Rhodopirellula bahusiensis: one gene and its partner. The protein of the gene in region 1 binds, or shares a complex with, the protein of each later gene. Links are inferred from orthologs where the notes say so. Each region holds a gene or a part of one and is shown on either strand. Other genes may lie near its edges. The genes, in order: CEE69_RS01620 and CEE69_RS03775.

The links.
Region 2: the proteins of CEE69_RS01620 (region 1) and CEE69_RS03775 are in contact, whole or in part, in a crystal structure (PDB 5UE9), measured with the Lactococcus lactis proteins. The link is inferred for Rhodopirellula bahusiensis from one-to-one orthologs. Residues at the interface, in WP_025017116.1 of Lactococcus lactis: Gly25, Phe27, Phe29, Glu32, Tyr33, Lys35, Tyr36, Lys48, Phe56, Thr60, Pro61, Arg62, Val63, Ala64, Glu65, Thr66, Ala67, Ser68, Gly69, Met70, Ile74, Gln77, Pro223, Glu251, Phe274, Ala275, Pro277, Phe278; in WP_023189152.1 of Lactococcus lactis: Leu4, Gln5, Ala47, Ser48, Met49, Leu50, Leu51, Arg52, Arg53, Met95, Leu98, Arg223, Met224, Ala225, Cys226, Ile228, Gly229, Ala230, Cys231, Tyr232, Ala233, Val235, Glu236, His237, Asn243, His244, Ala245, Lys247, Glu250.

The regions. Positions count from the first base shown.
Region 1 is NZ_NIZW01000001.1:402,316-412,196, forward strand. What follows is about bases 3,020-5,850. They hold CEE69_RS01620 (dihydroorotate dehydrogenase), read left to right. Parts: upstream 3,020-3,891; coding sequence 3,892-4,809; downstream 4,810-5,850. Other genes in these bases: CEE69_RS01610 (tellurite resistance TerB family protein), read left to right, coding at 3,020-3,232; CEE69_RS01615 (phosphopantothenoylcysteine decarboxylase domain-containing protein), read left to right, coding at 3,229-3,885; CEE69_RS01625 (pentapeptide repeat-containing protein), read right to left, coding at 4,816-5,466; CEE69_RS01630 (DUF1349 domain-containing protein), read right to left, coding at 5,595-5,850. Outside these bases: CEE69_RS01600 (hypothetical protein), read left to right, coding at 2-985; CEE69_RS01605 (sigma 54-interacting transcriptional regulator), read left to right, coding at 990-2,795; more of CEE69_RS01610, read left to right, coding at 2,792-3,019; more of CEE69_RS01630, read right to left, coding at 5,851-6,623; CEE69_RS01635 (BatD family protein), read right to left, coding at 6,784-9,663; CEE69_RS01640 (VWA domain-containing protein), read right to left, coding at 9,672-9,881.
Region 2 is NZ_NIZW01000002.1:274,719-284,650, forward strand. Bases 3,196-6,077 are described here. They hold CEE69_RS03775 (dihydroorotate dehydrogenase electron transfer subunit), read left to right. Parts: upstream 3,196-4,148; coding sequence 4,149-5,006; downstream 5,007-6,077. Other genes in these bases: CEE69_RS03770 (transglutaminase-like domain-containing protein), read left to right, coding at 3,196-4,067; CEE69_RS03780 (helix-turn-helix transcriptional regulator), read right to left, coding at 5,097-6,077. In the rest of the region: CEE69_RS03750 (carbon-nitrogen hydrolase family protein), read left to right, coding at 1-451; CEE69_RS03760 (hypothetical protein), read left to right, coding at 669-995; CEE69_RS03765 (arylsulfatase), read right to left, coding at 998-2,866; more of CEE69_RS03770, read left to right, coding at 2,988-3,195; more of CEE69_RS03780, read right to left, coding at 6,078-6,122; CEE69_RS03785 (hypothetical protein), read right to left, coding at 6,226-6,981; CEE69_RS03795 (ferritin-like domain-containing protein), read left to right, coding at 7,474-7,935; CEE69_RS03800 (c-type cytochrome), read right to left, coding at 8,119-9,120; CEE69_RS03805 (ribonuclease H family protein), read right to left, coding at 9,111-9,932.

The DNA of each region.
Region 1 (9,881 bases):
CGTGAAATTGCAGTGGATCCCCTCCACAACCCTCAGCCTCTTGCGCACGGTCCAGTGGGTCGGTCGGCAACGCGACTTGAAGGATGTGTCGCTCCAAAAAGCGATTCAGCCAACGGTCCAGTCTGTCTCGACACGATTGATCAATGCGTCCATTGATCCGGCAATCATCTGGGAACACCTGATAGACGAAGTCATCGCGCAAGACAACGATGTTGACCTCTCACCCGCACTCTGCGAGATCGCACTGATTCGCAGCGGGCATTCCGATTTGCAATCCGATCAAATTGCGATGGCCATTCATCGTGGCTTGGAAACTTGTCAACGAGCCATCTCGACGCGTTCGCCTCGTTTGGCTGATCAGCTTCGACTGCGTTACGCTCCGCTCAAACAAGCGTACGAATCTTACGGTCCCGGACTGATTCGCTCAGTCGGTAAATCGATTTGGAATGGCAGTCCGCCGACCGATTGGTGGCCTTCGCGGGTCAGCGTTCACGCCGTGCAGCCAATCGCCAATGGTGCCGCGGGTGCCAGTTCGCAACAAGCCAGCGTGTGGATCGAAGCGGTGCTGACCGACATGGATCCCGACGTTCCCGAATGGCTTCGTTTGGTCTACCAGTTGACCTGCATGTCCATCAGCTCTCACACGCGAACCCACAACAGCAGCAGCGGGACTCGATCGAGCACCGACACTGCGACGGGTGACACGGCCAACTCGTCCGAGCTTCCTTGGACGACCGCGATCGTTCCTCTGATTTTGTCGAAAGCAGCCGATGCTGGCATGATTCCCGGCGGTCGTTTCCCGTTGACCAAAGCGTTGTCGATGTGGCAGCCCGAACTTCCTTCGGCAAAGGCTCCCGTGGTCGAACGTTGGTGGAATGAAGTGGGGCTGAACAATCAACCGACCCCCATCGCACTCAAACAACTTGCGGCCGCGTTGTCCGCGAGCAGCTCATCCGATCCATCCACACACTTCCACACGGCTTGAATCGATGGTCGCCTACCTCGCCATCCAAGACGGCAACGAAAAGGGAACCCAATTCCCTCTGGACCCTGAACGCCCGATGCACATCGGCCGCGCCGCAGGATGTGAAATCATGCTGACGGATCCCAACAGCAGTCGCTTTCATGCGGTGATTTATTTTGAAGACCACAACTGGCAACTTCGTGACACCGAGAGTCGCAACGGAACACTGGTCAACGGCAAGAAAGTCAGCACCGCACGGCTGAACAATGACACCCAAGTCGTCATCGGAAAGACGATCATGCAAATGATCAATCTGGATGAGGACTCGATGAGCGAAGACGCACTGTCGCAAACCGTCTACGAGGAACTTGAGTCCTACCGAACTCGCCAACCCGATCGAGTTCGCGAACCAGGACAACTGGTCGATCACCCGGACGATCTGCTGGACCTGTACCAACTCAGCCTTTCATTGTTGGGTGGCAAGCGAGCCGACGAAGTCATCAACACGACGCTTGAGCTGCTGCTTGATCGCACCGCGTCGGAAACCGTGACACTCGTTGCTGACTTGGGAGACGGACGCTGGAAGATTCGCCGGCAATTCCCGAAGGAATCTCAACCGATCAAAGTCGACCGAGCTCGCCTTCGCCACATCTGCAGCGAACAAAAACCGTTTGTCAGTGACCATCCCGAGAACAACGGCAAATCTGGCAATGACGCCTGCATGATCGTTCCGATCCTCGATGGCGTGACGCCTTTGGGAGCCTTGGTGCTGCATCGCAGTGGTGCACCCTATGACGAACGATTGCTGGATCTCACAGTTGGCGCCGGCAGCTTGCTAACCAAGGGGATCGCTCAATCAACGCTGACCGAAAACCTGCGTTTGGAAAACCAACGCATCGCCGATCGCAACGCCGACCAAGGCGAACTGATCGGCAGCAGCAAATCCATGTTGCGTCTCAAAGAACGAATCTCCCGAGTGGGCGCTGCGAACGGTTCGGTGCTGGTCCGTGGCGAGAGCGGGTCGGGCAAAGAGCTGGTCGCCCGCGCCGTCCATCGATCGTCGACCCGAACCGATCGCCCAATGTTGACGGTCAACTGTGCCGCGATTCCGCGTGACTTGCTGGAAAGCCAACTGTTTGGTCACAAGAAAGGCTCGTTCACCGGCGCGGACAACGACCACGATGGTCTGTTTCAACAAGCCAATGAGGGAACGCTGTTTCTCGATGAAATCGGTGAATTAAGCCTCGAAGGTCAAGCCAAACTGCTTCGGATTTTGGAAGGTCACCCGTTCCTTCCGGTCGGGGCAACCAAACAAGTCAGCGTCGATGTTCGCGTGATCGCGGCCACTAACCGAGACCTGACCGAGTTCGTTCGCGACGGCCGTTTTCGCGAAGACCTTTACTATCGTCTCAGCGTGTTCGAATTGGCGGTGCCACCGCTTCGAGAACGAGGCGAAGACATCGACATTCTGATCGATCACTTCCTGGATCATTTCCTTCGTCAACATGGACGGCCCAAGTTATCGCTCGGCGATTCCGCTCGACAGCGGATGCGGAATTACGCGTGGCCGGGCAACGTTCGTCAACTTCGCAACGTGATCGACAGTGCCGTGGTGATGGCGGACGAGCCCATGATTCAAGAAGACGATCTCGGTCTTCGTGACGCGGGCCTGACTCAGATTGACACGCTGCGAATCGATGTCTGGGAAAAACGCTTGATTGAAAAGGCGCTCAATCGATGCGACGGCAGCGTCCCCGAAGCCGCGAAATTGCTAGGCATCAGCCGAGCGACCGCTTACCGCAAGATCACCGAATATGAGATCGAACGATGAGCGATTCATCTTCTGCTCCGGACCCGATGGAATCTAAGTCAAAGGATGTAGTCGTTTCCGATCACGATCGAATCTCTGCCCAGCGAAAGCAACACCTTCGCAATTTGGTCGTGATGGCGTTTGCCGATGGATCACTCAGCCACCGCGAAGTCCAACTGGTCGCCGAGCGTTGCGAAGAACTTGGATTGCACGAATCTGAACTGGAGGCCGCCTTGGCGTTCGGGATCAGCGACAGTGCCAAACTTCAACTGCCCACCGAGCCCGATGTCCGCGAGTCATTGCTGAAAGATTTGATCCGAATGATGGCCGCCGACGGTCAATTCGTCGAAGCCGAAAAGAGACTGTTTGCTTTGGCGGCTGCCAAGATGGGACTGACCGGGCAACGACTGCAAACCTTGATTCAATCCGTCCAGCTCGAACTGGGTCGCACTCCGTGACAGATGCAACCACCTCGTCCCGTCGTCGCATCTTGATCACATCCGGACCGACTCGGCAGTACCTCGATCCGGTTCGTTACCTCACCAACGCGTCGAGCGGACGCATGGGCGCAGCCCTGGCCGGTGCCGCACTCGCTCTCGGACATGACGTGGTCATGGTCTCGGGCCCCGTGTCGGTCGATTACCCCGAGGGCGTCGAACTGATCAACGTGCTGACCACTCAAGAGATGCTGCAAGCAGCGGGCGAAGCTTTCCAAAGCTGCGACGGTGCCATCGGTGCGGCTGCTCCGTGCGATTACATGCCCCGGCACGTTTCGACGCAAAAGCTGTCCAAGACCGGTGAACCGTTGCAACTGGAATTGATCGAAACCCCCGACGTCATCGCCACTCTCGGCCAAAGCAAACGCGAGAACCAATGGGTCGTTGGCTTCGCCCTCGAAACAAATGACCGCCGATTTCGAGCCACCGTCAAACTGGAACGCAAGCACTGCGATTTGATGGTCAGCAACGGCCCCGAAGCGATCAACTCCAGCGAAAATCAAGTTGAACTGTTGGATCCGTCTGGCGACGTGATCGAACAAATTCGCGGGACCAAAGAACACGTCGCCGAGCGACTTCTACACCAAATTCATCACCGCCTGCTTTCTTCCTGATCCTTCATGACCACCACGCAAACTGACCTGCAAACCAAACTCGGTCGCCTGACGCTTCCCAATCCAATTTTGGTGGCATCGGGAACCTTCGGTTACGCTCGCGAAATGGAAGGCATCGTCGACCTTCCTCGACTCGGCGGGATCCTGCCCAAAACCATCACCGCCGAACCGCGAATCGGCAACGCACCGTGGCGAACCGTTGAAACCTCAGCTGGTTTACTCAATGCGATCGGGCTCGATAACGATGGCGTCGACGCGTTTCTCGAACATCACCTGCCGTATCTCGCCGGACTCGGAACGCCCATCGTCGTCAGCGTCGCCGGACGAACCGTCGAAGACTTCACCGAACTTGCTCGCCGGGTCGGCCAGTGCGATGGCGTGTCGGCGGTCGAGCTGAATCTGTCCTGTCCCAACGTCAGCGGCGGAATCGACTTCGGCACCAACGCGGAGTCCTGTCGCGAAGTTGTTGCTTCCGCACGAAACGCTTGTGACGTACCGATTTTGGCCAAGCTCACGCCCAATGTGACTCGCATCGCCGACATCGCTCAAGGCGCCGCGGATGGCGGTGCCGATGCAGTTTGCTTGATCAACACGGTCTTGGGCATGGCCGTCGATTGGAAGAAACGCCGGCCAATTCTCGGCAACGGCATGGGCGGCCTCAGTGGCCCCGCTATCAAACCCATTGCGTTGCGATGCGTGCACCAAGTTCGCCAAGCGGTCGACATCCCGATCATCGGAATCGGCGGCGTCGCGAACATCGACGATGTGATGCAGTTCCTCGTGACAGGAGCCTCTGCCGTGCAGATCGGAACAGCAAACTACTACGACCCAACGGTCTCCATGCGTCTGATCGACCAACTCCCCGCGGCACTCGACGAGATCAACGCGACCAGCGTCTCCGAAATCATCGGCACCCTCTCGTAAACCTCTTCAGTCAATTGGCTCGATGACGACGCCCAACAGAGGTGCAAAATCGACGATTTGGTGGGCGTCGACCTTGGTGCCACGCAGTTCATTGGCATCGACTTGGATTCCTGCAATTTGTGCCCCCCGCAGATCCAGATCGGTCAGCGTTGCTCCTCCCAACCGAATGCCACGAAGATCGCAATCACGGAACACGACTTGCTTCAGTGTCGCACGCTGAAAGTCTGCTTCACGCAAATCGCAGTCTTCAAACCGGCAATGGGTGAGCTGGGCGTCTTGAAAGATCGAAAGATCGATCTTACAGGCACTGAAACAAACGTTCCGAAGTCTTGCGTCGGAAAAGTTCAGCCCCGTGGCTCGTGCCCGCAGAAACTCGGCGTTTGTCAATCTTGCCGCGGAACAATCGAGGTTCGACAACGCGCATTGATTGAAAAGCACCTCGGTGAAATCAGCGGCCGTCCACATTCCACCCGAGAGATTCACTTTCTCGAAGAGCGAATGCTCAACAACAAGATCTGAAATTCGAGACTGGCTGAGCTCCGCGTCCTGCAACACAACGGAATGGTAGGACTGATCAGGCTGCAGTTCATCGCCAAGCGTTGGAACCAATCGAGCCCTGGAAAACTTATCGACAAGCGAGCGACGTTTGGCATTCATGCAATGGAGCGTCAACGGAGGAGCACGGAACGCACGGAGCCAACCGCGCGGTTCCCGAGCAACTTAGAGATAGCTTCACACACTTAAAAGGTCACCTGAAATCGGTTTAGCAGGCAGACGGCGATTCCTCAATCGACACGTTCGAGTGTCAACAGAATTCGCCCGTCGTTCTCCAGCGTTTCCAGCTTGTTCGGAGCAGGTGTGCCAGGCGGAAGTGACAGGCACAAAATCAGCTGATCACCTTCGATCGAAAAGTTGCCATTGACGGGTTCCTTTGCTCCGACAGTCAATGATGACATCACGAAGCCTTTGGGTTCGGACTCGACGTTCAGCGAATAGTCCACTTCGGTCAATTCATTCTGAATCAAAAATGAAACGTTGCCGCCATCAAAATTGAACTCGGTGATTGGACTCTCGGGTAAATCTCCCCCGCTTGCTCGAGTGCTCACCACATCCCATGAGCCAGCCAGTTTCTGACGCTGCAAATAGCCAGGGTCTTGGCGTTCTTTGGGTGTCAATTCACGGATGCGAAAGAAGTCAAACTGAGCTTCAATCTCGTTGCCTTGCAAAGGTCCATTGCAGGCGACAATCCCAAGATGCTGCGGGCTACCATCACCCCAAACAGCTTCTCCCATTATTTCGTAGGTCTTGCCGTCAGTGCTGTAGGCACGCTCATAGACATTGCCGCGTTTGATCAACCGAATCCAAAGTTGTTCCGGTGGCTCCATGAAGTCGTGGGTGTCAACTAAACGGTAGGTGTCCTTTTCTCGCATGTGCTTGAAACCAGCCTCATGTCCGCTGTGCTCGAAATCAAACTTGAGATAGTTGTCGTCATCGTCATAGATCATCAAACCTGCTTGTTGGTACAGCTTGACGGGACGAAAAGCCTCAACACAGGTCGTGACAACAAAATCGCCACCATCTTTCGCTGGGTTGGGAACCATGTACAGATTCCGGGTCAGCGGCATTCGCCGGTTTCGAGCGTTGCCACCGATACCACCGAAATGCGTTTTCAACGTGAGTTTGCCAGGATGGCTGGTGAGTGAAACGCGATTGGGATCAGGACGAATCGGATCCCATCGAGCGTCGACTTTTCCATCGAATCCATCGAAGAACAATGCATCGGACTCTTGAGCGACCACGTGCGGACTGGACATCCCAGCCAAAGTTACAAACGAGGCAACAAGGAACCCGCATCCGAAACTCAACCGTCCGCACAACATTCGAATCACCCGCCACAAGGAAACAGAACCGTTCCCTTCAATATACCCGACTCACCCCCCTGATTTGGCAATCGGTCCGAAACAAATTGGCAGTTCACCCTTCTGCGATGACTTGAAGATTGGCCTGGGGGATCCAGCCTTTGGTGGATGCCGTCCTAATGAGTGACCAGTTGCCTCGCGACTGGATGACATGGACCTGCCTACCATCCGCGTTGTTCCATTCGATGAGAGCGGGGAAGGACTCGGAATCGCCAGCCCGAACAGTGACTTGGTCAGCAACAATGAAACCGGTCGATTGCTTCGATATCGCTGCAGTTGACAACCACCAAATCGCGCCGCCACAAACGGCGATCACGGCGATCAATGACACCATCGAATGTGCAACCCGGCGTGCTTCTGGTGTCCACCGACCAATCCGAAGCGAGATCAAAACCGCCCAAAAAGCGAACGCCAAAGAGATGACACTCCATCGCAAGCGACTCGAACTCCAATGGCGGAACAAGATTGGTGCGATCGCTCGCTGTGCTTGCTGCTTCCATGACACATCCAGATCGCTTGACTCGTTGACTTGATCACGAGCCAACCACAAACGAGTGCGAATGGAATCGTTTTCTGGGTGAAACTTCAGCGCTCGTTCATAGGCCACAATCGCTCGTCCGATTTGGCCAGACTGCAAACAAGCATTGCCCAAGTTCGCATACAACTGCGGGTTCTCAACTCCGGCATCAACCAGCGTTTGATAGCGGGTGGCCGCCAGCGCAAACTCCGCCTTCGCGTCGGCCTGTCCCGAGGCAACCTCGCCGACCAGGTCATTCGCCGATGCGGCATCGGATCCAGACCGTTTGAGCATCGCCATCCCACGCTCGTAGGATTGATTGGCCTCTTGGAACAAAACCGACATCGATGTTTGATCCAGGGTCACGCCTTCCATTGGTTCGCCCGCTGAGACGTCACTCGCAAACACGAAAGAACATCCGGCCAGCACCCAACCCAAAATCCTTGCAACGCTTCGCGATTGAAACGCGGGCACATCCTTCGCCTGAGTTCGCCGCGAGGGTCGTTGGTGGCGACAAAAGATCTCTAGCTGTTCAATCAACTCCGCTCCTCGAGAACGCAATTCGCTGATCTCAGTTGTCGACTCGGAAGAGATCGCTGTCTCTTCTCGCTGGCAACTCTCGAGGAACGATTCCACTTCAGCAGCCAATCCATAGCCACCCGCAGCCCGCAATCCACCGACGCCTGACAACCAGCTCGATGATTCGCGTTTGCTCCCAAATTGCCGCTGCAAATAAGTCGCCATGGCTTGGCCGATCGCAGACTCGTCGGACGCCGATTCTAACTCCGCGAGCGCTCTTTGGGCCGGCGACTTCCATTCAGGAAGCCAAGTCATCCAGCGGCTTCGTGACTGCCAAACAACCAGGCTCAACCAAACCAATCCCGGCGCAACAGCCAACCACCACGAATAGGAATGTTGGACTGGAATGTTTTTGAGGGAACGAGGCGACGAATGAATTTGCCAAAGCGAAGACGCCCAGGAATCTTTAGCGTTTTGACCGCCCTGCCCTGCCCCATTCGTCGAGCCTTGACTTTCTGGCGGATCGCTATTGGAAACAATCGAATTCAACTGAAGAGTCTCCGACGCTCGGACTCGCAACGAAATTGGCTTGCTTCGAGCGACTTCGAATGATTCCGTTTCGGGGTTAAAAAAGTGAAACTCGATCGGCGGAATTTTGGTCACTCCTTCATGCTTCGGACGGATCGTCGGAGCAAACACCTTCATGTTGTCTTGAACGAAACCGGGTAGCGGCTGATCGGAGACTTTGAAATCGGTGGTCAGTTCTGGCATGGTCGACAACCGAGGACAACGCACCAATTCCATCGGGCCATCGCCGGTGATGCCAATCTTCAGCTTGACGGGATCGCCTGCCTCAACCGAATCGGGTGTCGCTTGCGTGACGATCTCGTATTTCCCCACGGCGCCGTTGTACCCCGCCGGCCTGCCTTCGGTGGGAATGGGAAGAACATCAATCGAATTGAACTTAGCCTTCGCCCGAATTGGCCGAGACTTTTGAATCGCGAGCTGAGGTCGATCGAAGGGAGACCGAAAGAAGTCATCGTCAAACACGGATCCCATCCCCAAAGGATCGCGGCGCCTGGCTGGCCCGATTTTGACGGGATAGTTGAAGACGATCTCCACATCACCAACGTCGACTTTGCCGGGTTTCTTTGGGTAGATCTCCGTGTCGATCTCATACAAATAGTATTCGTGGGATTGGCCATTTTGATCTTCGCGCAACACAGACCGGCCACCTGGACGTTGGTTGCGTCCTCGCATCTCTTCTAACGCCTTCCCAAACTCCCCCCACTCGACTTGCGAAGAACGCAACGACCACATGTCACCATCTGAAAGTGTCACGTCATAGTCGGCCAACCGAAAGGGGCGCAACCAAATCTTCAAGGTCAAGCGAATGGGTTCGCCGACGTAGACCGATGACTCCTCGCCTTCGATTTCTACGAATAACAAGTCACCCGTTTCGCTCACCGTCGCAACGAAGTTCAATGGCTCGGTCTCGACCACGTCCCCATCCACACGGATGCCGATCGGAGGAATCTCATAGGTCCCCGGTACCGCGGGAGTCACTTTGTAGAGAAACGTGACACTCTGCTCCTGAATCATCCGCCCACTGATGACCACGATGTTCCTGCTCTGTTGTGGCGATCCTTCGCGAACGATCTGCACACCATCGATCTGTGGCAATTCCGGAAGCTCATAGTCCTGAGCATTCTCAATCCGAATTTGCAGCGTCAATGAGGCCCCGACATAAGCCTCCATGGACGACAACTTGGCGGAGACATCGGCCGCGTTGGTTTCGCCACCGATGACGAACGCCACACAACAAATCACAACGCACAGCAGCCAAATCACAGGAGATGCGCATTGCCTCTTCAGCTTGGTCACTTCGATGGATTGCATGATTGACCTCACCAATCTCTTTCCACTGGAATCTGACGTGATCGCTCTCTTTGTTCCTTTCCAAATCGCCGCAGCATGTCTCGGTCGCGAACGGACTGCAGCATTTTGAGAGCCTCCTCGCGTGTCATCGATTGCGACATCGCTTGCTGAGCCATCGCCCCGGCCTGACCCTCCTGGTTCTTCGACTCGTCGGACCCTTCCATTTGAGATTGCAGTTG
Region 2 (9,932 bases), on another replicon or contig:
AGGCAAGTTGATTCTCAAGCATCGCAAGATGAATGTGCTGACTCATTTGATGAGTCCACCGTACACTCGCGGCGAGACCGTCGAAGTTGTCGAAACGAAGTTCGGCCGAGTCGGCATGCTGATTTGCGCCGACACCTTTCATGATGAGACGGTGGAGCGTATGGCAAGCAAAAAGCCCGATCTGTTGCTGGTTCCGTATGGTTGGGCCGCCAATGCGGATGACTGGCCGGGGCATGGTCCGTCTCTTCGCAGCACCATCGCCAGAGCGGCCAAAACAATCGGATGCCCGATCGTGGGTACAAATTTGGTCGGGAGTATCAGCGGCGGCCCATGGCAAGGAATGATCTACGGTGGTCAGAGCTACACCGTCACTCCCGATGGCACCGTTCTTTCACAAGGTGCCGATCGCGATCGGGAAATTTGCCTGGTGGATGTGCCGGTTGGGGAGTGAAAAGGGCCACAGGGCCACAGGGACTCAGGGACTCAGGGACTCAGGGACTCAGGGACTCAGGGACTCAGGGACTCAGGGACTCAGGGACTCAGGGACTCAGGACTCAGGACTCAGGACTCAGGACTCAGGACTCAGGAGCGTGTTGGGTTTGGGGGGCCGGTGGATTGATTTGGGGATGAGTTTTTGAAAATCGTTTTGCACCTTCGTACGAAGATCAATGATGTCGGCCGAGCCCAATCCCTATTCTGTTGGTGAGACAACGGACAACCTCTCTGAGGAGCCTCGGACGTTCTTTGGCAACGTTTTGGTTTTCATTCGAGTGGTCGTGTTTTCAATTTTATGGATGTTCGTATTCTTTTTCGGTTCGGCGATGATCGTCGGCTTTTTGGCCGGCACTTACTTTGTGTTTCTCGCTTTGCAAAGTGCCGATCCGAGCGAACCCAGCTTATGGATTGGAACGGGAACCGTGGTGATATCCGAGGGCATGGGCCTGCTCGGGTTGATGCTGGGGCTGCTCGGGAAATTGCCAGGAACGCGACGTTGAAATCAGTCGCCGATGCGACGGACGTCGACGTAGTAGGCACCACAGATAGATTCTTGGTTGCCGTTGAGCATCCAGGTTTGCATCTCGATCGGGCCTGCTGAGAGCTGCGTTCGAAACGTAATCGATTGGCCAGATGAATCGGCCGGGCTGGTTTGGTCGAAGTTGCCAATCTTGAGTCGGCCGCTCTTGATCGGTAGAGAAACACCGGCGGGGAATGTTCCGTCAGTGACCTGCTTCATAGGAATGGGTTGATCGAGTTTCAGCCCCGACTCTTTGGGCCAACGGCGCAGTGCAAACTCATAGGTGCCAGGCTGGTCAACGATCAGGTGCCAAACGCCGTTCTTTCGAACACCGCGTCGGATTTGGACTTGTTGGTCCACGAAAATATCCAGCCACTCGCAAGCGGTCAGCAGGCTGGGATTTTCTTGCTCGCTGCCGATCACGACTCGTTCGGGTGTCATCACGTCGTCTTTGACTCCGTCCCACCAGACCGACAAATGGTCTCGCATTTTCGCGACAATTTCGGGGTGCTGTTGGGCGATGTTGTGGTCCTGATGCAGGTCGTCCGCCACGTTGTACAAACGCTTGTTCTCGAGCAGCCGCCATTTCTTCCACATCACCGCGGCTCCGTTGCGTCGCGGGATGGCTGGGTTGCCTTTCGTGTAGGTGACTTTGAACTGTGGCATGCGGCTGTAGTTGATTACCAGCATCCGATCGGCGAGCGATTCTGTATTGCCACGAAGACGATCGGAAAGGCTGATGCCATCAAGCGGGCCCGGTAGTTGATCTGCGCAACCTGCCAAATTCGCGAGCGTTGGCAGCAGGTCTTGCACATGCGTCAGGTCATCCACTCTTTGTGCGGAGAGTTGGTTGGGCCAGCGGATCAAACAAGGAACGCGGTGGCCGCCTTCCCACAATTGCGTTTTCTTGCCTCGCATGCCCGCGTTGAAGTAGTGGTGGCCAAACGTGCTGCCGTTGTCAGTCAGGAAGACGATGATCGTGTTGTCCGCCATTCCTGAGTCATCGAGGAACTGAGTGAGCTTTCCGACGTTGTCGTCGATGTTCAGTCCCATCGCGAGAAAGCTGACCAGGTCTTCCAGGTTGCTGGGTGTCTTGTCGAGTTTCTGTTTCAGTTCGCTGGCGTCGCCAATCATCGTGCGAACTCGATCGCGGTATTGGTCAGGAACAAACCAAGGCCAATGGGCGGAGTTCAATGGGATGAATGCGAAGAAGGGTGAGTCTTCCGTGTCGGCTTGCTTTGCCCACTCAATCGCTTCGTCGAAGAACACGTCGGTGCAGTAACCAGAATGTGCGACTCGTTTTCCGTTGCGGATGTAGGTGTCATCGAAGTAGTCGTTGTCCCAGAAGTCAGGGACGCTGTTGATGTGCGACGAAGGGAACCAAAGCGTTTCGTCGAAGCCTCGGTCTTCGGGACGGAACGGATAGTTGTCGCCTAAGTGCCACTTTCCAAAGATCCCGGTCAGGTAACCAGCGTCTTGGAAAACGTCGGCCATCGTTTTCAAGTCGTGCCGCAAGAGCGTTCGGCCACTGCTGACGTTGATCGCGGAATTGCGAAAGGCGTCCAGGCCGGAGAGCAATTGCCCGCGGGTCGGCGTGCACATCGGAGCAACATGAAAGTCGGTCAGTTGGACACTTTCCGATGCCAGCTGATCCAGTGCCGGGGTCTGGATGTAAGGATTGCCGTTGAAGGAAAAGTCACCGTACCCTTGGTCGTCGGTCATGACCACGATCACGTTGGGAGACGCGGCCGAGGCAGCCGGTGGCGTCGCAATGATCGAGGCGAAAGCGATCGCGGAGGCCAGCATGGGGAGTGCGAGCGAAGCAAGTTGGCGGGGGTGGATCCAGCGCATGGTGAGATATTGGGTGGGAATCAGTGGGGATGGATCGCCTGTGGTGGCGGTGGGGCAAACAGTCTAACACGGGCCGAGGAAAATCGTTGGGGTCGGGTGTGGCGGGAGCTAGAATGGAGGCATGACTCAATGCAAGAATCAGATGAATCGACGTGCCTGTTTACGATCCCTTGTTGGTTCGGGAGCGGGTGTTGTTGCGGTCGCCGGAGCATCGCTGCCGCTCGGCAATGCATTCGCCCAAGATGGCTCACCCAATGAAGCGACAGATGGCGCGACGGATGGCACGGTGCAGCCGCCACTCGATGCATCGCCGGTTGCTGCGGCGCAAGTCGATTTGACCGTCCCGCAAACAACTCGCTGGCGATTGGGTGTGAACATCGATACGCCGGTGACCATCACATCCGGATTGGCAACGTTCCCTGTGTTCATGGATTGGCCCGAGCAAAAGGTCTCTGTCACTGGCCGCACGGTGGACGGCCGCGTTGGCAATGTTGCGGTTCGCGAATTGGATGGGGCTCGCCAGGTCGTCGTTGCGATCCCGCGTTTGACTTCCGGTGGCACCGTGCAGGTCGAGGTGGAAATGGAGGTTGTCCGCCAGCCGATCGTCGCGCCCACGGAAACGGGTGACTTGATTGTTCCCGCCAGGTTGCCTCGAGAGATGCGAGCTTACATGGGCAACAGTCCCATGATCGATGCGACGAATCCGGCCATTCGGGCGTTGTCTCGGGAGCTGGCAGGCGATGCGCCGGAGAGTGACTGGGAAAAGGTGCGTCAGATCTACGATGTGGTTCGAGACAAGGTGCGATATCAAGAAGGCCCAATTCGTGACGCGTCGGATGCATTGAAGACTGGCATCGGCGATTGCGAAGACATGACCAGTCTGTTTGTGGCTTTGTGTCGAAACGCTGGCATTCCAGCTCGGATGGTTTGGATCCCGGGTCATTGCTATCCAGAGTTCTATCTCGAGCCGAAGGATGCCAAGCCTGAGCGTGGCGAGCTGGCAGGGACTTGGTACCCGTGTCAGGCGGCCGGGACGGAACAGTTCGGTGGAATGTTGGAATCGCGTCCGGTGTTGCAAAAAGGCGATCGATTTCGGGTGCCGGAGCAGAGGACTCCCGTTCGATACGTGGCGGAGTTCTTCCGATGCGATCGGCAGGGTTCCAAAGCACCCCGTGTTGAGTTTGTCCGCAAGCCCGTTTGAGGGCGTCCTAGAGGATCAACCGAAGTGGCGGTACACTTCTCGGGCCGAGTGAATCGTTTCGAGTCTTGACCCCGTGAGCACATGTCCAACTTGCACGCTGCCCATTACGCCGACGCGATGGTGCGTGTCGATGCACCGCTGATTCGCAACGAAGCCATCGCGGAGAACACGCATTTGCTTCGCGTCGCGGCACCGGAAATCGCAAGGACTTTCCGGCCGGGCCAGTTTGTCATGATTCGCATGACGGGTGTCAACGCACCGTTGATCGGTCGAGCTTTCGCGATTTATGACGTCCACCTCGGCGCCGATGGGCAGCCCGAATCGATCGATTTGATCTATCTGCGAAAGGGTGCACTCACGATTCCGTTGTCGGAAGCTCCCGTCGGAACGATGGTCACGGTTTGGGGACCGCTCGGGAATGGTTTCGATGATCGGCCGTGTGATCGGCTGATCATGGCGGTCGGCGGAATCGGTCAGACTCCGATGCTCGCGGCGGGACGTGATGCAACCGAGCGAGGTTGGGCTCAGAACGTCGAGCTGATCTATGGGGCTCGTCGAGCTTCGTTGTTGGCGGGCGTCGAAGATTTTCGATCCGCCGGTTTTGATGTGACGACTTGCACGGACGACGGGTCCGAAGGTCGCACGGCGCGAGTCCCGGATGTCCTGGCGGATCGGTTGACGGAGATTCAAACCGAGAGTCCGGACACTCGCATCCGAGTGATCACCTGTGGTCCTGAAATCATGATGGAGAAGTCCGCCGAAGTTTGCGAACGACTCGGTGTCGATTGTCAGGTCTCGATGGAAACGCCAATGGCGTGTGGCATCGGGATTTGCTTTTCTTGCGTGGCCAAGGTCAAGCAAGACGACGGCGAATGGGATTACAAACGGACGTGCGTGGAAGGCCCGATTTTCGACGCCTGTAAGATCGTTTGGGACTGAGGGGTTGGGACGACGGACTTGGAAGTCCATCGTACGGTCGTTTCATCCGGGAGATTTGCTTGCCGCGTCTGCTCGGGCGAGCTTATGTGACTAGCCGTTGTAGGTCTGGGTAAGCTTTTCAATGACGTCCGCGACGGCTTGTCTGTATTCCGCCGGTTCCAAAACTTCCGCGTCGCTTCCCAGAGCAAGCACCTTCGGTAGCAGTTCGCGAGGATGTGACGCGGGCACGGTCAGGATCGTATCGGATGCCGGATCGTCGGCGTCGACGGGTTCGAGTTTTTGTTCCGGATGCCATGGGTCTTCGCGAAGGTAAGACGCGGATCGATTGCCCAAGCGAATTTTGACGGGCGTGCTGCTGTCGCCTGAGAAGATGCCGATGCTTTTTCCAAGGAACTCGTTCAGGTTGATCTTGGCATCGGGTTTGAAGTATTCGTCCAGGACGGTGGCCTGGGTGAATCGATCCAGCTTCCAATTGCGAAGTCGTTCGGATTCGTCGGTGACCTCGGGGGCCGCGGCGACCACGTAGATGCTGTTTTGATGAACGGCCAAACCATAGGGCTCGATCTGACGCACGGATGCTTCGCGACCGATCGGTTTGTATTTGATCTCGACGACACGGTGTTCCAGGATCGCTCGATTGATTGACTTCAGCATTCCCGATTGAGCTTCGTAGGTTTTGCTCGGAGTTCCGGAAACGTAGAGCACTTTTCGGTATCGCTGATAGTGTTCGTAGACGCCTTCGGGAATGGCTTCTTGGACTTTGTTCCAGAACGTCTCGATGCCCTGCCAGTACTGAGTGCCCATCAGCGGGTAGAGCAGTTCGCGACCGATCGAGAGGGCGATCAGTTCGGTCGCCGAGAACGCGATTTCGTGGACCGCGGTGTGGTTGCGACCGAGGCGATAGATACGGCCGCGTTCCAGGACTTCGTTTTGGATGTCGTAGCCCGCGCCTTGCAGAGCCTCGACGTCGCGGCGGACGGTGCGGGTGTGCAGCGTCGACAGTCCCAGGTCCAGGATCAGGTCGCCGCGAAGTTCGTCCAGAGTTCTGCCAAAGCGTGAATCTTCGAGGAGTTGCAGGAGCTTGTGTTGGCGAATCAGTTGTTCGTTGCGTGCCACGTCGGAGTTGCCTGGGGTCAGTTGGTCGGGAGCAAGGTGCGGTTGCCGCGAGACGGATCAGTTGCGTTCCGGAAGGACGTCGCAGTTCGGAACAGGTTCGCGACTACTTTTTCGGTTTCCGGCCAGGCTTGGAGTTCGATTTGGATGATTTCGATGGCACTCGGATTCGTTGCATCGAGATCTCGCCGGTGGCGGTTTTCTCGACTTGGATTTGAGGTCCGGGGCGACGTCCGCGTCGGGGGCCGACTTCTTCGGGAGTGAACCGTTTGTTGATGGGTTGCAGCAACTTCGTCAGGCAGTAGCTGTTGATGCTCAGGCCGAGTTCCGCAGCTTCGTTGACCGCGGTTGAGTGCATCGAGCGAGGCAGGCGAACCGTGATCATTCGCTCGGGTTCATGCAGGCTGGTCTTCGAATTGTCTTGGCTGCGGATCGAGGTCATGATCTCGAGCAATTCCGCGAACTCAGGACTGGATTCGAAGTGGCGGCGTTGAGCAGCGTCTGGGAACAGTTTCCAAACCACTCCGTCGCAGCCCATGATCTCGCGATAGAAAACGACCCAGCTTCCGGTTTGGGCGAAGACTTCCGCGGCCAGTTTCAGGACCATGTCCGGGCGATCTTCGTAGGGCATGTCGGGATCGAAAGGCGACAGCTTGAATGAGCCAGTCGTCGGTGTGACCGCCTGGACCTTCGCCTTGGTAGCTGAAGATGCGGAGCCCGTGGGCCGAGCCAAGTCGCTGGCGTAAACAGCCGGAGGATCGTCATTCGCCCGGACCTGTTCCACTGAATTTTCTTTCGCTCGCGACGAAGAGTCTTGCCGGGTGTCAGTGAAATCAGTTCGGTGCGAAGGCGATGACGTCATGTCGTGAGCGAGTTGGGTTGAAAGTGCACGGGTCGTTTGGGACGTGGTGCTATCCTTCAGGGTGATCAAACGTGGCTTCGGAACCTTTGCTAGCAATGGGACTTACGTCACCGAGTTGGGGCTGCGTGTTTTTTGTGCAGGCCCTGTCTCGGCGGGGGTCGGCGAGGCTGCCTCTTTTTTGGGCGTCGCGAAAGTGGCTGAAATGGAAGTGTCCATGTCGATTGCCGTTTCAGAATTTGCCAAACAATATTTTCTGAAATCAATTTCGTTTGTGCTCGATCACGCTCATTGTTGGGCGAAGGAAGGCGTGTCGAAATGCCATCGCGGTGCGGGTGCGGAGGCTTCTTAGCGGTGGCAGATTTGCGGAGTCATGGAGCGCAGCTGGTCGTATCGGGGTGTGCGGGGGAGGAGAATTTTGAGAAGCTTTGATTGAGAAAACGAATTGGATTTAGCGTCCAACGAATCCCGCACTGACCACCACAAGGAAATTTCATGGCCAGCGAAGCACTGATCAACCAACTCAACGAAATCCTCAAGCACGAATGGACCGGAGTCGCTCAGTACTCCCAGGCTTCCTTCATCATCGAAGGCGTTTGGCGTGAGGTTTACGCCGACAAGTTCTTGGGCGACGCGAAGGAATCCTTCGGGCACGCTCAATTGGTCGGCGAAAAGATCTCGGCACTCGGCGGGGTTCCCGTCGCCACGCGAAACGAGATCAAGCAGAGCAAGAATCTGGTTGAAGTTCTCGAGTTCAGCCGTGACTTCGAAGCCAAGGCTGTCGAGATGTACACCCAAGCGATCGAGTTGGCAGAGCCACAACGCAGCTTGGTTGTGTTCCTGGAAGACATCCTGAAAGAAGAGCAAGAAGGCGTCGACGAGTACACGAAGTTGCTGCGTGACACGCCAGCATCGCATTCGTCGATGAGTGGCGAACCCGTCCGCAAGTCGGGCTGAGCCAGCTCGGTCGATCGCCGGCATCCGTCGGGTTCAGAATCAAATCACGGCAATCCAATTTGGGTTGCCGTTTTCTTTGCGCCGGCAGCAACGGCCTGGCGTCCGACGTATTTCTTCAGCCGCCGGTCATTCGCTTTCCGATGATCGCCGGGGCCAGGGAAGAGGACGGCCTTGCCGTGCTGTTCAGTGTTCGTGCGAGGCAGCGGGTGGCGCGAGTCGACCGCCGTCGCTGCGTAGGTACACGACCAGCTCAGCAACTTGGGTTGGCGTCAGCGAGTTGAGCAAACCGACCGGCATTGGGGAAACCTTGGACGGTTGCCGTTGTTCAATGTCCGCCGCATTGATCGTGACAACGGATTCTGGATTGGAAAGATCGGTTTGGATCCGCAGTTGTGATTGGTCGGTCGATGCAGCTCGGCCGGTGATCACGCGACCATCCGAGAGCAAGAACTTTTCAAAGCGACCGACATCATGCAAATCCAAAGACGGTTGCAGGATGTGGCGGATCAGTTCTGTGTTGGAATAGCACATCCCGATGCCACGAAGGTCGGGGCCAGTTGCTCGGCCGTATCCGGCGACTCGGTGACACGCGTCGCAGCGTGCGGTCCTGAATGCTTCGCGACCGGATGAGATCACGCCTGGTGTTGGTTCTGGGATTGTGATCGCTTCCAAGTCAGCCAGTGTGTGCTGTCGCTGTGCCTTTTGATTCAGGTTGTCGATGAAATTGGAGACACGGTATGGATCCGATGATTTCCAAAAGGGTCGAAGCGATGGAGAGTCGATCGCGTCGAGTATCTTTGCGGCTTCCGCCGGAGTGTGTGGGGCTCGCAAGACGTCGGCGATTGCGAGGAATGATTCAGCGGTGCCCATCAAGCCGGCTGCTTCGACGGCCGCGAGTGAAACGTCAAACGCCGGGTCATTGGCTGAACGGCGAAGTAGTTGGATTGCTCCCGGAATCAGGCTCGGGTTCTTCGCATAGCAACGACCTAGATCAATCAGCGCCTCGCGGCGGACGGGTGATTCCGGCGACGCGAGTGATTGGAGGATCAAGTCCGGGCGCAACATTCTGATTTCGCCAGTCTTCGCTTCGTTTGCCTTCTCGACCGGTGGGACTTCTGCCGATGCACGATCGGCGATGCAGGTAGCTGCGAATGCTAGGACGGCGATGTGGCGTATCAGCGGCATCGAATTAAATCGGTCGTCGCAATGGATTGCGCGTCGAGAGTCGAAGTGGCTGCCGCGAGAAAGCGATCCGCGTCGACCGGATAACCCGCGGTGGCTTGAAAGGGTTCGTGGCCGACCCATCGGTCCTCAAAGTATCGATTCAGAAACGTCATCGCGATTTCTCGGAGGCACTTGGCGTGAAGCGACGACATGGCAACGGGAACAAAGGAGTCACCTTTGACGGTGAAGTGCATTCTCAGTTGGTGTGTTTCGGTTTGGACATCGTAAACGCTGCAGCGACTGGTTTCATCCACCACGCGAACGTTTGCATCGGGGAAGGTCGCCGCGATGACTCCCGCGTAGTAGCGTCGGCCACCGTGCCGGTCGAAGAAGATTTGTCCATGAGTGTGCGAGTCCAGTTCTTTGGATTCCATCATGGACGCGACCAAACCAAGGCTGGTCTCGCCGAGCAAATCGCTTTTGTTGGCGGAGGTTCCCGCCACCGAAGGTTCGCAGAATGCGTTGAAGGATTTTGCCGTGACCAGCCGAGCTCTCGCGCCGGTCATTTTCCACTCGGGAATTGACCAAGCCTGAGTTGCCGGCGCGATGGATTCTTCCGACAACCATTTGTCGGGAAGTTCATCTAACCAGCGACCCGGTGTCAGCATGTCGGCCAGCCACGGAATTGCCGCCACGCATGCGAGGTCATCGGGAATCAACCTCGGCAAACGTGCTTGCCAATTGGATTCGGTTTTGCCCATGGAGCGATGGGCGAAAGAGAGGACGCGGTGCAGATTTCCGAGCGGGGAAGTGTCACCACGTCGCTGAGTGCG